DNA from 3 places in the Gordonia sp. 11cp genome. Region 3 is predicted to be linked to each of the others. Evidence: riboswitches for the same ligand, from Rfam matches in the RefSeq annotation. Region 3 holds a riboswitch; each other region holds the start of a gene.

Region 1 (4,863 bases), 720 kb from region 3:
GCACCCACCGAGCGTCGAGCAGCGCACCGACCTGACGCAGCGGATGGTCGAGGTCCCGGTAGCGCTGACCGTTGATCGTCGCCGTGCCCGAGGTCGGACGATCGAGACCGAGCATCATGCGCATGGTCGTCGACTTGCCCGCCCCGTTGGGCCCCAGGAAGCCGGTCACCCGTCCCGGCCCGACCTCGAAGGTGAGATCGTCGACCGCGCGTTGACCGCCGAAGTCCTTCGTCAGATTCGCTACCCGCAACACGCCTCGACCATAGCCGTCGAATCCAAAGCGGCCCGGTCTGTCATTCGTACGGCCTGTCGCAGCCGCCCGTCAGCCCGGATCGCGGCCGGGCGAGGACGCGTGAGCCCAGAAGCGCTTGGGAATTCGGCCCGCCCGCCCGGCCAGCCGGCCCGCGATCACCGCGTGCCGCATCGCCGTCGCCATCAGTTCGGGATTCTCCGCGCGGGTCACCGCGGTCGCCAGAAGCACTCCGTCGCAACCGAGTTCCATCGCCAGCGCCGCGTCGCTCGCGGTGCCGATGCCGGCGTCGAGGATGACCGGCAGCGGGTCGTCGAAGCGGGTATGGCAGTCGTCGACGATCATCTCGATGTTGTGCGGGTTGAGGATTCCGAGACCGGTCCCGATGGGTGACCCGAGCGGCATCACCGCGGCCACCCCGAGATCGGCGAGTCGCGCGGCCAGAACCGGGTCGTCGTTGGTGTATGCCAGCACGACGAACCCGTCGCCGACCAGGGCGGCGGCCGCGTCGACGAGTTCGATGGCATCGGGCATCAGGGTGCGTTCGTCGGCGACCACCTCGAGCTTGACCCAGTCGGTCTCGAACGCCTCGCGCGCCAGCTGTGCGGTCAGGACCGCCTCGGCGGTGGTGTGGCAGCCGGCCGTGTTGGGCAGCACGGCGATGTCGAGCCGGCGCAGCAGATCGAAGACCCCGGTACCCGAGGCGGCGTCGACGCGGCGGACCGCGACGGTGGTGAGTTCGGTGCCCGAGGCGACCAGTGCGCGTTCCAGGGTCGCGAGATTCGACGCCCCGCCGGTGCCGGTGATGAGCCGGGACGAGAAGTCGCGGCCCGCGATCCGCAACGGATCCGGTGTCGACTGGTCAGCCACCCTGCACCGCCGTGACGATCTCGACGACGGCGCCGTCGGTCATGGTGTGCCGGTCCCAGCGACCGCGCGGGACGACCGCGCCGTCCACCGCGACCGCGATCCCACGGTCCGGCAACCCGAGCCCGGCGACCACATCGCGCACCGAGGCGTCGGCGTCGACATCCATGCTCTCGCCGTTCACCGTGATACTCATTCCTCGACTCCTTCCAGGATCGACAGCACGCGCTCGGCGGTACCCGGGGCGAGGACGATCCCATTGCGTCCGTGCCCGGTCGCCACGACGGTGCGTGCGTCCACGCGGGCGACGAGCGGCAACCCGTCGGCGGTGCACGGCCGCAGACCCGCGGCCGCTTCGGTCAGTTCATACGTCCGCAGTCCGGGCAGGACCTCGATCGCGTCGGCGAGCAGGTCGGCGACCCCACCGGCCTGCGGCGCCCGGTCGGTCAACCCCTCGGCCTCGTACTGGGTGGCGCCGACGACGACACCGTCCTCGCGTGGCACCAGGTAGACGGCCCGACCGTGCAGACGTGCCCGGACGACGTGGGCGGGCGGGGGCACGGACCAGCGGGTGCGACGAAGCCGGAGGATCTCGCCCTTGGCCGGGTGCAGGTCGGCGCCGGGCCAGAGGGCAGCGGTGCCGAGCCCGGCGGCGAGCAGGATCTGCCCGTCGGAGCCGGGGTCGTCGAGATCGGCCAGGGACCCGACGCGGGCGGTGGTCAGCTCCACGCCGGCCGTCGTGACCGCGGCGCGCAACGCCTCGAGGAGGCGCCGGTTGTCCACGGACCACTCCCCGACCGCGCGATAGCCACCGACCAGACGAGAACTCAGCGACGGTTCGAGTGCCCGGATGTCGCGGCCGGTCACCGGCTGCAACGCCGAGTCGGTGCGGGGCTGGCCGGCCCAGACGAAGTCGGCGAGGTGCCGCAGGTACTCGATGTCCGTGGCCGAGGCCGCGACGAACAGCGAGTCGGTGGCGGTGACAACGGCGGGGTCGTCGAGCCGCTTCACGAGCGCGGGCCAGAGCCGGACCGACTCCACCGACAGGGCGAGCGACGCCTCTTCGCCGGGATGTCCCTCGCCGAGCGAGCCGAGCATGCCACCCGCGACCCACGAGGCGCGCTCGTCGGTTCCGGCGTCGAGTACGCGAACCCGCCACCCGGCGTCGGCCGCGGCCAGTGCGCACGTCAGCCCGATGACGCCGCCGCCCACCACCGTCAGGGTGCGGTGAGCAGTCTTCCGAGGGGAATTCACGCTGGAATCACCTTCCTTCGCCGGAATGACCCGGATCAGGTTCGACGGTCAGCGGATCGGTCCGCACTCTCAGCCCGGCCGGTCCGGGCTCCCGTGTGTTCGTGCGGTCCACCCTACGCGGGGGCGTCAGGTGTCCGGTTAGCCTGGTCGGCGTGACGACCCCGAACCACACCAGGTCAGGGTCCGCGGATTCCGGCCACGCGACAGACCGTCGTCGTCGGCTCTCCTCGGCCCGCCTCTACCTGTGCACCGACGCCCGACGCGAGCGCGGCGACCTCCTCGATTTCGTCGGCGCCGCGCTGGCGGGCGGCGTCGACATCGTGCAGCTCCGCGACAAGAACTCGCCGGGCGAACGCGAGTTCGGGACCCTGGAGGCGCGGGAGGAGCTCGAGATCCTCGCGGGACTGCGGGCGATCACCGACGCGCACGGTGCGCTGCTGGCGGTCAACGATCGCGCCGACATCGCGGCGCTCTCCGGCGCCGACGTCCTGCACGTGGGACAGGGCGACCTGTCGCCGTCGGCGGCCCGCCGGATCGTCGGCCGCGACGTCGTCATCGGCGCCTCGACCCACGACCCCGAGCAGGCTGCCGCCGCGATCTCCGACGAAGACGTCGACTACTTCTGCGTCGGCCCGTGCTGGACCACGCCCACCAAACCCGGCCGCGCCGCCGCCGGCCTCGACCTCGTGTCCGCCACTGCGGAAATGCTGTCGGGGGCAACGCAATCAGCGAAACCGTGGTTTGCCATCGGCGGGATCGACGCCGGCCGCGTCGGCGAGGTCACCGCGCTCGGGGCCCGGCGCATCGTCGTGGTGCGCGCCATCACCGCCGCCGCCGACCCGACCGCCGCGGCCCGGGAACTCGCCGGGGTGCTGTAGCGAGTCGTCGTCGGGGACGAAACAGGTTTGCCCGGTCGGTGTCGCGGGTCTATGGTGGACCGATCATGTTGTGCATCACGAGCATTCTCGTAACCCGCCGCAGCGGGGTCTGAATCTGACCGACCCCCCGCTGCGGGTCGGTTGCGCTCTATCGTCGGTCACCCATTCTTCGACCGAAATCGGTTACCGAGATGCACCCTCTTCATCTGTCTCATCGATCCTGTTCGTGGCATGAGCACGACGACCGCCGCGGTGGCGATCTGTTCACCGAGCGGTACGGCCGTCCGCTTCCCCCTGGAATGCACGAGGAGGCCACCGGGATGACCTGGCAGGAATTCACCGACGAGTACTCCCGCGGCGGCACGATCCGGCTCGGGTCATGGTCGGTCGCGTCGTGTTCGGGCGACCTGGTCGAGTGCCGGGCGACGCTCGCGATCGCCGACCGCATCAGGTCCTGCAGCGCCGTCGCCGCCGGCCCGGTCGGTGCGATGACGTCGATCCTCCACGACGTCGGAGCCCCCGTTCAGATCGTCCGTCTGCATCAGCGGGTCGTCGACGGCGTGGTCACGACGTTCCTCCTGTGCGAGAACGACGGCCGCCACGCCTGGGCCGCCGGCGAGGGTGCGAGCAGCGACGAGGCGAACGTCCACGCGCTGGTCGCGGGCGCGAACCGGCTCCTGGACGGCGGCCGGGTCGGCTGACCCGCCGACAGATCAGTTCAGCTCAGCTCTGGGGGTCGAGCATCGCGATGCGCTCGCGGAGGGTGGGCCAGGCGAGCCCGAACGCGGGGTGCAGCGGCAACTGGTCCACCCGCTTCTCGTCGACCCACCGCAGCTCGGTGGACTCGAAGTTGGCGACCGTGCGGACCGGCGTGTCGGTCTCGGCGATGACGGTCGTGTAGGTCCATCCGCCGGGCGATTCGTGGGTGACGACCGCCGCGACGACGCGCAGGTCGTCCCCGGTGATACCGGCTTCCTCCTGGGCCTCGCGGATCGCCGTGTCGATGGCGCCCTCATGCGAGTCGCGGGCGCCGCCGGGCAGCGCCCAGGTGCCACCCTGATGCGACCACGCGGCGCGGTGCTGGAGGAGTACACCGGTCGATCCCTCCGGCAGCGGCGCCCGCAACAGCAGGCCTGCCGCGCCGTGGATTCCCCAATATCGTGAACCGTCGGGATCGATCACCCAGCCGTCGCCGTCGCCGCGCACCACGCCTCCTCGCATCCCGATCGCGTCGACCGGGTGCCTCCACCGTAAGTGAGACGCGCGCCACCTGCCAGGAACATCGCAAACCGGTGCCGACCACGGGGGCGAGAACCGTGCGGAGACGCCGGTTTCACGCAGCGCGAGCCGAACGGCCGAGGTCGGCGACGCGGCGTCGGTCAACCCGGAGGAACCCTGCCCGATGGCATAGGGTGAAACACGCACGACCCGGTGAACGATGACCCAAGTGACACAACACCTGGCGTTGATCGCCCGGCCACGCGAATCCGGAACGGGGAACCGGTGACCGTACGACCGCACCGGAGACGATCCAGCGTTTGAGAAGGGATCAGGTAGGTGACCGGCGACGCGTCCTCCGTGCGGACGGCGCTGACGCGTGGCGGTCGCACGATC
Region 2 (4,863 bases), 2.0 Mb from region 3:
CGAGGAGAACCTCCTCGCGCACGACTCGGTCCGGCAGGTCGCGGTGGTCGGCCTTCCCGACGACGCGCTCGGCGAGAAGATCTGCGCCGCCGTGGTGCTCTCACACGAGCACCCGCCGGCCCAGCCGCTCGAACTCGCCACCATCCGGACGTTCCTCACCGGGCGCGGACTCGCATCGTTCAAGCTGCCCGACGTGATCCGCGTCGTGACCACACTCCCGGTCACCGCGGTCGGCAAGATCGACAAAAAGGTACTTCGCGAGACACTGCTCGCCGGCCCGCCCGCTCCCTGAGGTGCGAGGCGCGATAACGACGAACGACTCCTGCTCCCTGAGGTGCGAGGAGCGATACCGACGAACGACTCCTGCTCCCTGAGGTGCGAGGAGCGATAGCGACGAACGACTCGTGCTCCCTGAGGTGCGAGGGGGATAGACGGTATGAGGGCCTTGGGGCCGAAGGCCTCAAGCTGCAAACACATCGTGGGTTGCTACTGCTGAGTTCACACTCGGCGGTAGCACCACATTGCAGATCAGGAGGCCTCCGGTGATTGTTCAGGGTACAAGTGTCGGATTGGATGTTCACGCACGTTCGGTGGTCGCTCACGCCATCGATGAGGACAGCGGCAACGTGATTCGGGAGACGTTGGTTCCCGATGCGGCGACCATCGTGAGCTGGCTTCACAGCTTGGCTCCGCCTGTGCGGGTTGCCTACGAGGCCGGTCCGACGGGTTTCGGATTGGCTCGGGCGATCACTGCGGCCGGGATGGAGTGTGTGGTTGCCGCGCCCTCGAAGCTGCAACGGCCAGCCGGGGACCGCGTCAAGACCGATGCCCGAGACGCTGCGCACCTGGCGAAGTTGCTGCGCCTGGGCGAGGTAGTCGCGGTCGGTGTGCCCGAGGAGGGTACCGAAGCGGCCCGTGATCTGGTCCGCGCCCGCGAGGACGCTCGCAGCGACCTGATGCGGGCGCGGCATCGATTGTCCAAACTGCTTCTGCGCCAGGGGATCGTCTACTCCGGCGGGAAACCCTGGACCGGTGTTCATCAACAGTGGCTGCAGCGTCAACGTTTCGAGCTGCCGCTGTTGCAAGCCGCCTTCGACAACGACCTGGACGCGGTGTTGAGCGTGACCGCACGCCGAGACCGCCTCGATGAGCTGATCGAACAGACCGCGGCCACCGATCCGTGGCGGGCTGTGGTCACCCGATTGTCATGTCTGCGGGGTGTGTCGACGCTGACCGCGTTCGCTCTGACCGTCGAGATCGGCGACTGGTCGAGGTTCAGTGGCGCCACGATCGGCCCCTACGCCGGGTTGGTGCCCTCGGAATACTCGACCGGCGGTACCCGCAGTCAGGGATCGATCACCAAGGCCGGGAACGCCCACGTGCGGCGGTTGCTGGTCGAGGCGGCCTGGCAACACCGGCGGCCCTACGGCACGCCCGGACAGACCATGCGCCGTCGGTGGGAGGCCGCCTCACCCTCGGCCCGCGCCCGTGGCCATGCCGGCAACCGACGGCTACACAAGCGTTGGCAACAATTCGACCGCCGCAGCAAACATCCCTGCGTGGCCAACACCGCGATCGCTCGTGAGCTCGCCGGCTGGTGCTGGTCGCTGGCGGTGCTCGACGACTAACCAGCACTGACACACAATCTTGGCCACCCGCCGCGACTGCGCTGTGGTGAACAGGGAACGAATCCACGGCGTCGCTATGTGCGCCAGCACCTCTGGGTGCACGGTACGCACGCTTACATAGACCCGTCGGTCAGCGTTTTCATCTCCTGTCGAACACCGTTGAGCGGTAACCAACCCGCGTATATCAGTCCGACAACACCGTCGCGAGTAACGACCACCACACACCGCGGCGGGTGGCCAACCCCCACTACAGCCCCCTAGCAAGGAGGCCAACTCGCCATGGAACTTGACAAAGCAGCACTACATATCAGCGACGAGCCACGAAGGGCGTCGACGCGCCCTCCGACGCTCGATCACACCGGGGCGAGCGTCACGATCCCGGGATGGCTGTCGAGGTAGCGCTTGGTGAACGTGCACACCGGCCGCAGGCGGGCGCCCTGCTCGCGGGCATGGTGCACGACGGTGCGGGTGAGCCGGGTGGCGAGGCCGTGTCCGCTGTACTCGTCGTAGAGCACGGTGTGCAGCACGGTGATCGTGGTCTGACCGTCGACCGTCTCGGTCGAATAGCCGAGCACGCCGACCAGGTCACCGGCGACCCAGAGTTCGAATCGGTCGCGGTCGGGGTTGTGCACCACCTGCGAGATCTGTTGCAGGATCGACTTCGCCGACTGTGGTGGTCGATGACGATGCTTACGTAGCACCCGACCCTCCTCACCTCTTGATCGCGGACATCTGATCACCGACGGGCGACTGCCGCGGCTCGACACCGACACCATCTGTGATCAGGGTCACACGCTACCTTACGGAACCGTAACTGCCGACCCCGATGGCGCTGCCGCCGAAGATCGAGACGGTTCACTCCCGCCCCGGGCCTGGCTCCGGGCGAGTCGAGGTATGGTGACGGGCGCACGACAACTACACACCGCGGGGGCTCTCACGATCACCGAGGGCTGAGATGGCGACGGGCGGTCGCCGACCGCTCGAACCTGTCCGGGTAATGCCGGCGTAGGGAGAACCGCCATGGGCACACGTGTATCCGCCACGCGCACCGACAGCGCACCCGCCGACTCCGGGTTCCTGACCCTCGGTCCCATCGAGGGCAGCACCAAGCACTATCTCTCGGTCGACGACCTGCGTGTACCGCAGCGTCGCATCCACCTCACCAACGGCGAGCATCTGGACGTCTACGACACCTCGGGCCCGTACACCGACCGGTCGGCGCGCATCGACGTCGAGCAGGGCCTCGCACCCACCCGCGACAGCTGGCACCGGCCCGAGCCGATCGACGGCGCGAGCACCCAGCTGGCCTGGGCGCGCGCCGGGATCGTCACCGACGAGATGCGGTTCATCGCCGCCCGGGAGGGCGTCGACGCCGAACTGGTCCGTTCCGAGGTGGCGATCGGACGGGCGGTGATCCCGGCGAACCATCGTCATCCCGAGTCCGAGCCGATGATCATCGGGAAGCGCTTCGCGGTGAAAGTCAATGCGAACATCGGCAATTCGGCGGTCCGCAGCTCGATTTCCGACGAGGTCGAGAAGATGGTGTGGGCGACCCGCTGGGGCGCCGACACGATCATGGACCTCTCGACCGGCGCCGACATCCACACCACCCGAGAGTGGATCCTTCGCAACTCGCCCGTCCCCGTCGGGACGGTACCCATCTATCAGGCGCTCGAGAAGGTCAACGGCGATCCCGCCTCGCTCACGTGGGAGCTGTACCGCGACACCGTGATCGAGCAGGCCGAGCAGGGCGTCGACTACATGACGGTCCATGCCGGAGTCCTGCTGCGCCACGTCCCGCTCACCGCTGAGCGGGTGACCGGAATCGTCTCCCGCGGTGGTTCGATCATGGCCGCCTGGTGCCTGGCGCATCACCGGGAGTCGTTCCTATACACCCACTTCGACGAGCTGTGCGAGATCTTCCGCCGCTACGACATCACGTTCTCGCTCGGCGACGGCCTACGCCCGGGATCGATCGCCGACGCCAACGACGAGGCGCAGTTCGCCGAGCTCCGCACCCTCGGCGAGCTGACCACGATCGCCAAATCCCATGGCGTGCAGGTCATGATCGAGGGACCAGGGCACGTCCCCATGCACAAGATCGCGGAGAACGTACGCCTCGAGGAAGAGCTGTGCGAGGAGGCGCCGTTCTACACTCTGGGGCCCCTCGCCACCGACATCGCACCCGCGTACGACCACATCACCTCGGCGATCGGTGCGGCGATGATCGCCCAGGCCGGCACCGCGATGCTCTGCTACGTGACACCGAAAGAGCATCTCGGCCTCCCGGACCGCGACGACGTCAAGGTCGGCGTGATCACATACAAGATCGCCGCGCACTCCGCCGACCTCGCCAAGGGGCACCCGCGGGCGCAGGAACGCGACGACGCACTCAGCAAGGCGCGCTTCGAATTCCGCTGGAACGACCAGTTCAACCTCGCCCTCGATCCCGACACCGCCCGCGCCTTCCACGACGAGACACTGCCCGCCGAGCCGGCCAAGACGGCCCACTTCTGTTCCATGTGCGGCCCCAAGTTCTGCTCGATGCGGATCTCGGCGGATGTCCGCGCCTACGCCGAGGAGCACGGTCTCGTGACCACCGAGGACATCGACCGCACGATCGCGGAGGGCATGGCGGCGAAGTCGGCGGAGTTCGCCGACGCCGGGAGCCGCGTGTATCTACCGCTCGAGACCGCAGGGGGTGCCTGATGGACACAGTCAACGCAGGACGAAGCACAGTCGACGAGAATCAACGCACGGTCGACGGAAATCAGCGCACAGTCGACGAGCAGGCCTTCGTCGGGCTCCCGATCGGCCCGCCCGGGTCTGTTCCGACTCGGGTCCTGACCATCGCCGGTTCGGATTCGGGTGGGGGTGCGGGGATTCAGGCCGACATGCGCACCTTCGCCCTGCTCGGGGTGCACGGGTGCGTCGCGGTGACCGCGGTGACGGTTCAGAACTCGCTGGGCGTCACCGGATTCGAGGAGATCACCCCACAGACCGTGGCGGCGCAGATCGACTCCGTGGTCGGTGACATCGGAGTCGCCGCGGCGAAGACCGGGATGCTCGCGTCGGCGCCGATCATCGAGGCCATCGTCGAGCAGTGCGGCCGGAGCGGCATCGGTCGGGACTCATCCGTCCCGCTGGTGGTCGACCCGGTGTGCGCATCCATGCACGGCAACCAGTTGCTCGCCGACTCGGCACTCGACACGCTGCGTCACAACCTGTTCCCTCT
Region 3 (4,863 bases):
CCGCTCGGGATCCGCTCCCGGCTGCTCGCTGGCCGCGGTGACCGCCGCGCGATAGTCGTCGGCCTGGCGTTCCAGTGAGATCTGTTGTCGCGGATCACCTCCGGACAATCCGAAGCCGCGGTAGTCGAACGCGAGGACCGCCAGACCGGCGGCCGCGAAACGCTGTGCGTACGGGGCCAGGCCCGAGTCCTTCGTCCCGGCGAAGCCGTGTGCCATGACGACGACGGGGCGCTTGCCGTCGATCTCGAATGCCGACGACTCCGCGCCCGGGAAGAACCAGGCATCGCATTCGGCGTCGGTCGAGCGGAAACGTACGGTGGTCGCGCCGTCGGGGGTGCTCATGCGGAGACTCCCTTCGTGACCAGGTCCGCGGTGATCCCCGCCCAGGTCGGCGGCCCCTGCTGCCGGGCACGGCGGATGCCGGCCGGGATCTCCTTGGTCCGCATGTTGTGTTCGTAGAGATAGTGATCGAGCTGCTGTGTGTGTCGCGGCCGGTCGAGCATGTGCCCCGTGTAGTACTGCATGTCCGCCTCGATCGTCTGTCGCATCTCCGGCACCGAGGGAAGCCGGTAGTGTCCCGTCGCGTAGGCCCCGATCAGCCGCGCCTGGCACTCCACGAACGGGAACAGGGTCGGAACCGCCTGTGCGAACCCGGCGAAGACGAGGTCGTCGATCCCCGGGTAGAACATCCGCTTGTAGAGGTCGATCCGGTTGTCGGGCGCACTGATGAAGTCCGGGTCGAAGAACGGGAACGTGATGTTGTACCCCGTCGCGTAGATGATGATGTCGAAGTCGTCGGCCGTCCCGTCGTCGAAATGGACCGTGGACCCGTCGAATCGACTGATGTTGGGTTTGGGGATGACATCGCCCGACCCCAGGCGTAGCGGCAGTTCCACCGACTGGGTCGGATGCGCCTCGAAGAACTTGTGATTCGGCGTCGGCAGGCCGTAATCCTCTGGGCGGCCCGCGGTCACCGGCTGCATGACCTGGACGAACTTCCGCTGCCAGGACGTGGGCAGGTACGGCGTCGACCGGTAGTACTTGTCCGCCGGTTTGCCGCCGAAGTACTTCGGCACGATCCACGCACCCGACCGCGTGGAGAGGGTCAGCTTGTTGTCCAGCGCCTTCGACGACAGTTCGACGGCGATGTCGGCCGCGCTGTTGCCCAGCCCGACCACCAGGATGCGCTTGCCCGTGAAGTCGTGCGGGGTACGCGGATCGATGTAGTGGTGGGCATGCATCTCGATGCCGTCGAAGTCGCCGGGGAAGTCGGGCCACCGCGGATCCCAGTGATGACCGTTCGCCACCACCAGCAGGTCGAACCGTCGACGTTCGCCGTGCTGGGTCTCCAGTTCCCAACCGCCGCCGTCCAACCGGGCCGCGTGCTCGATCCCGTTGGTGAACTCGATCGACGAGTACAGATCGAAGGCCTCGGCATACGAATCGAGATACGCCTTCACCTGGGTGTGGTGCGGGAAGTCGGGGTAGTCGTCGGGCATCGGGAAATCCCGGAACGACAACTGATGCTTCGAGGTGTCGATGTGCAGCGACCGGTAGGCGCTGCTGTGACCGTTCGGGTTCCCGAACGCCCAGTTGCCGCCCACCCTGTCCGAACTCTCGAAACAGGTGTACGGGACGCCGTAGTCGGTGAGCATCTTCCCGGCGGTCAGCCCGCTGATTCCGGCGCCGATGATCGCGGTTGTTGGTAAAGGCACACTGCCCCCTCGATGGACCCGCTGTGGTCACGATGTGGATGTAGACACAATCTGATTTGTGTCTACACGACGGGACGTATCGTGTACACAGAATCCGCGAACTGTCTACGACGTATCTGCTTCCCACCCCGAGCGGACACCCGGACACACGGCGCGCGACGACCCCGAACGCAGGAGATGCCGGTGACCGAAGCCTCGACCACGACGGTCCACGAGCGGTTGCTCGACGCCACGCAGAAGTTGCTCGCGGACAAGGGCATCCGGGCGACCACCATGCAACAGGTCGCGGAGTCGGCGGGCGTGTCCCGCGCGTGGCTGTATCGGCACTATCCGGACAAACCGTCCATGATCGGCGCGACGATCGTCCGCCTGACCGAATCGTTCTGGCGCGACGCCCGTGCCGAGCTCGACGCCATCGGCGACCTGGCCGGCCAGCTCACCGCCGGGGTGCGTATCGGTCGAGGCGCCTACGACGACCCGGGCACGCTGCTGTTGAGGCTCCGCACCGAGGAGCCGACCGAGTTCGCCGAATGCGCGGGCGTCGGCGTCGTCAAACTGATCCCCGACCTCGCGGCGTTCTGGCTCCCCTTCGTCGAGCAGGCCGTCGACCGGGGCGAGATACACCCCGCGCACGATCTGCGCGAGGTGTCCGAATGGGTTGCGCGCGTGCTGATCAGCCTCGGCACCTCGCCCGGCGAGGCACTCGACATCGACGACGCCGCGCAGATCCGGCGTCACCTCGACCTCTTCGTCATGCCGGCGCTGTCCACACATCCGCGTGATCGAACGGCCGGCGCCCACCGGCACCCCTGGCCTGAGTGACGCCGATCACCTAGACTGGTGTCCAGTCAACCGTCCGGATCGTGCGGACGACCGAACGACGCCGTCGGAGGGCCACATGGATTTCGGGATCGTGCAGTTCACCAGTGACCGGGGGCTCAAGCCCCATGTCCTGGCTCCGCTCATCGAGGATGCGGGGTTCGCGTCGTACTACGTCCCCGAACACGGACACATTCCGACGCGACGCGACGCCGCACACCCCCGCACCGGCGACGAGACCCTTCCCGACGAGCGCTACATGCGCACCCTGGACCCCTGGACGTCACTCGCCGCCGCCGCAGCCGTGACCGAACGCATCCGGCTCGCCACCGCGGTGGCGCTGCCGGTGCAGTCCGACCCCATCACTCTCGCCAAGACCATCGCGACGCTCGATCACATCTCCGACGGAAGAGTCACTCTCGGTGTCGGATTCGGCTGGAATCTCGACGAACTCGCCGACCACGACGTGCCGCCGAAGCGGCGGCGGACCATGCTCCGTGAATACCTCGAGGCGATGACCGCTCTCTGGACGCAGGAAGAGGCCGAGTTCGCCGGCGAGTTCGTGAACTTCGGCCCCAGCTGGGCGTGGCCCAAGTCGACCCAGTCGCACATCCCGGTGCAGGTGGGCGCGGCGGGCAACGAGAAGAACTTCAAGTGGATCGCGCGCAGTGCCGATGGGTGGATCACCACCCCCGGCGAGGAGGACATCGAGGGATCGGTGTCCCTGCTCAAGCAGATCTGGTCCGACGCCGGCCGCGACGGCGAGCCCGAGATCGTCGTGCTCGACTTCCGGCCGGTCCCCGAGAAGCTCGAGAAGTGGCGCGAGATCGGGGTCACGACAGTGCTGTACGGCCTGCCCGACGACTCGGTCGAGCGCGCGACCGGATACCTCGCGAAGCTGGCCGGCAAGCTGGGCATCGAGCCCGCGGTCGTCTAGGCCCCCTGCTCCCTTCTGCTAGCCTGGTTCCGTTCTGACACGGGGTGCTCCGCGACCGCGGGGCTGAGATGAGACCCGAGAACCTGTCCAGGTAATGCTGGCGAAGGGATGTCATGTCTTTGCGTACGCTTTTGTCCGATACCGGCCGCTTCACCGATCAGCTGTGGGACCACACCTCCGGCCTGAGGGCGGCGATCGACGATCTCGAGTTCCTGCGCCGCCTCGGGGACGGGACGTTGCCCCTGGAGGTGTTCCGCACCTACCTGGAACAGGATTCCCTGTACCTGGCCGGGTACTCGAGAGCACTCGCGATCCTGGCGTCGAAGTCGCCGGATCCGCAGACCGCGGCGTTCTGGGCGAATTCGTCGGCAACCGCGGCCGCCGTCGAGGTCACCCTGCACGGCGACCTGCTCGAGGGAGGCCAGTTGCCGCCGCGGCAGGGTGAACCCGAGCCGTCGACCGCCTGCCTCGGGTACGTGTCCTATCTGATCGCCACCGCCGCGACCGAGTCGTACGCGGTCGGCGCGGCCGCCGCACTGCCCTGCTTCTGGATCTACGCCGATGTCGGCCGAGGACTTGCCGCGAGCGCCGCCGCGGTTCTCGCCGCCGACCCGAACCATCCCTATGCACAGTGGGTGACCACCTACGACGCCCCGGAGTTCCAGGAGTCCGCCGCTCGGGCAAGGGAATTGGTGGATGCGGCAGCGGCGTCCGCCGGCGCGGACGAGCAGGCCGCGATGACCGCGGCGTTCACCGTCGCCACCCGGTACGAGCTCATGTTCTGGGACACCGCGTTGCACCCCTACGCATGGCCCGCCGCATGATCGGCCGCGTGCACCGCACCCTCGCCGGGTTCGTCGTCGCGATCGCGGTGTTGTCGACAGCCACCGCGTGCGGGTCGGACTCCGCCTCCGACGACACCATCCGATTCGCGCTCGACTGGACCCCGAACACCAACCACACGGGACTGTTCGTGGCGCAACAGCGCGGCTTCTTCGCCGAGTCCGGACTGGACGTCGAGATACTGCCCTACAACAACACCGCCGTCGACACCGTGGTGGACGCGGGGAACGCCCAGTTCGGGATCAGCACCCACAACTCGTCCACCTTCTCCCGGGCCTCGGGCGCGCACACGATCTCCGTGCTCGCGCCGCTGCAGCGATGGGCGACGGGTATCGGGGTTCGGGCCGGTCGTGACGACATCGCGAGCCCGAAGGACCTCGACGGCAGGACATATGCCGGGTTCGGCGACCCCGGCGAGGAAGAGACCCTCAAGCAGGTGATCCGGAACGACGGCGGCACAGGAGATTTCACGTCGGTGACCCTCGGCACCTCCGCGTACGAGGCCGTCTACTCGGGGCGGGCGGACTTCACCGTCTCCTACCTCGCCTG

What was found. A riboswitch is a leader RNA that binds a small molecule or an ion and turns the genes downstream of it on or off. The one in region 3 is predicted to bind thiamine pyrophosphate.
Region 1: another riboswitch for thiamine pyrophosphate. It lies ahead of thiO (glycine oxidase ThiO); the one in region 3 lies ahead of AC3B6C_RS01515 (TenA family protein).
Region 2: another riboswitch for thiamine pyrophosphate. It lies ahead of thiC (phosphomethylpyrimidine synthase ThiC); the one in region 3 lies ahead of AC3B6C_RS01515 (TenA family protein).

The regions. Positions count from the first base shown of each region.
Region 1 is NZ_CM173437.1:1,092,072-1,096,934, forward strand. Features, by position in the region: gene AC3B6C_RS04695 (ABC transporter ATP-binding protein) at 1-253, opposite strand, end outside; gene thiG (thiazole synthase) at 323-1,120, opposite strand; gene thiS (sulfur carrier protein ThiS) at 1,113-1,313, opposite strand; gene thiO (glycine oxidase ThiO) at 1,310-2,371, opposite strand; TPP riboswitch at 2,366-2,476, opposite strand; gene thiE (thiamine phosphate synthase) at 2,524-3,249, shown strand; gene AC3B6C_RS04720 (hypothetical protein) at 3,570-3,950, shown strand; gene AC3B6C_RS04725 (NUDIX hydrolase) at 3,973-4,455, opposite strand; gene AC3B6C_RS04730 (hypothetical protein) at 4,807-4,863, shown strand, end outside.
Region 2 is NZ_CM173437.1:2,359,900-2,364,762, reverse strand. Features, by position in the region: gene AC3B6C_RS10515 ((2,3-dihydroxybenzoyl)adenylate synthase) at 1-292, shown strand, start outside; gene AC3B6C_RS10510 (IS110 family RNA-guided transposase) at 543-1,628, shown strand; gene AC3B6C_RS10505 (GNAT family N-acetyltransferase) at 1,982-2,329, opposite strand; TPP riboswitch at 2,552-2,641, shown strand; gene thiC (phosphomethylpyrimidine synthase ThiC) at 2,649-4,337, shown strand; gene thiD (bifunctional hydroxymethylpyrimidine kinase/phosphomethylpyrimidine kinase) at 4,337-4,863, shown strand, end outside.
Region 3 is NZ_CM173437.1:370,778-375,640, forward strand. Features, by position in the region: gene AC3B6C_RS01495 (alpha/beta hydrolase) at 1-342, opposite strand, end outside; gene AC3B6C_RS01500 (flavin-containing monooxygenase) at 339-1,715, opposite strand; gene AC3B6C_RS01505 (TetR/AcrR family transcriptional regulator) at 1,893-2,537, shown strand; gene AC3B6C_RS01510 (LLM class F420-dependent oxidoreductase) at 2,614-3,471, shown strand; TPP riboswitch at 3,502-3,597, shown strand; gene AC3B6C_RS01515 (TenA family protein) at 3,585-4,295, shown strand; gene AC3B6C_RS01520 (ABC transporter substrate-binding protein) at 4,280-4,863, shown strand, end outside.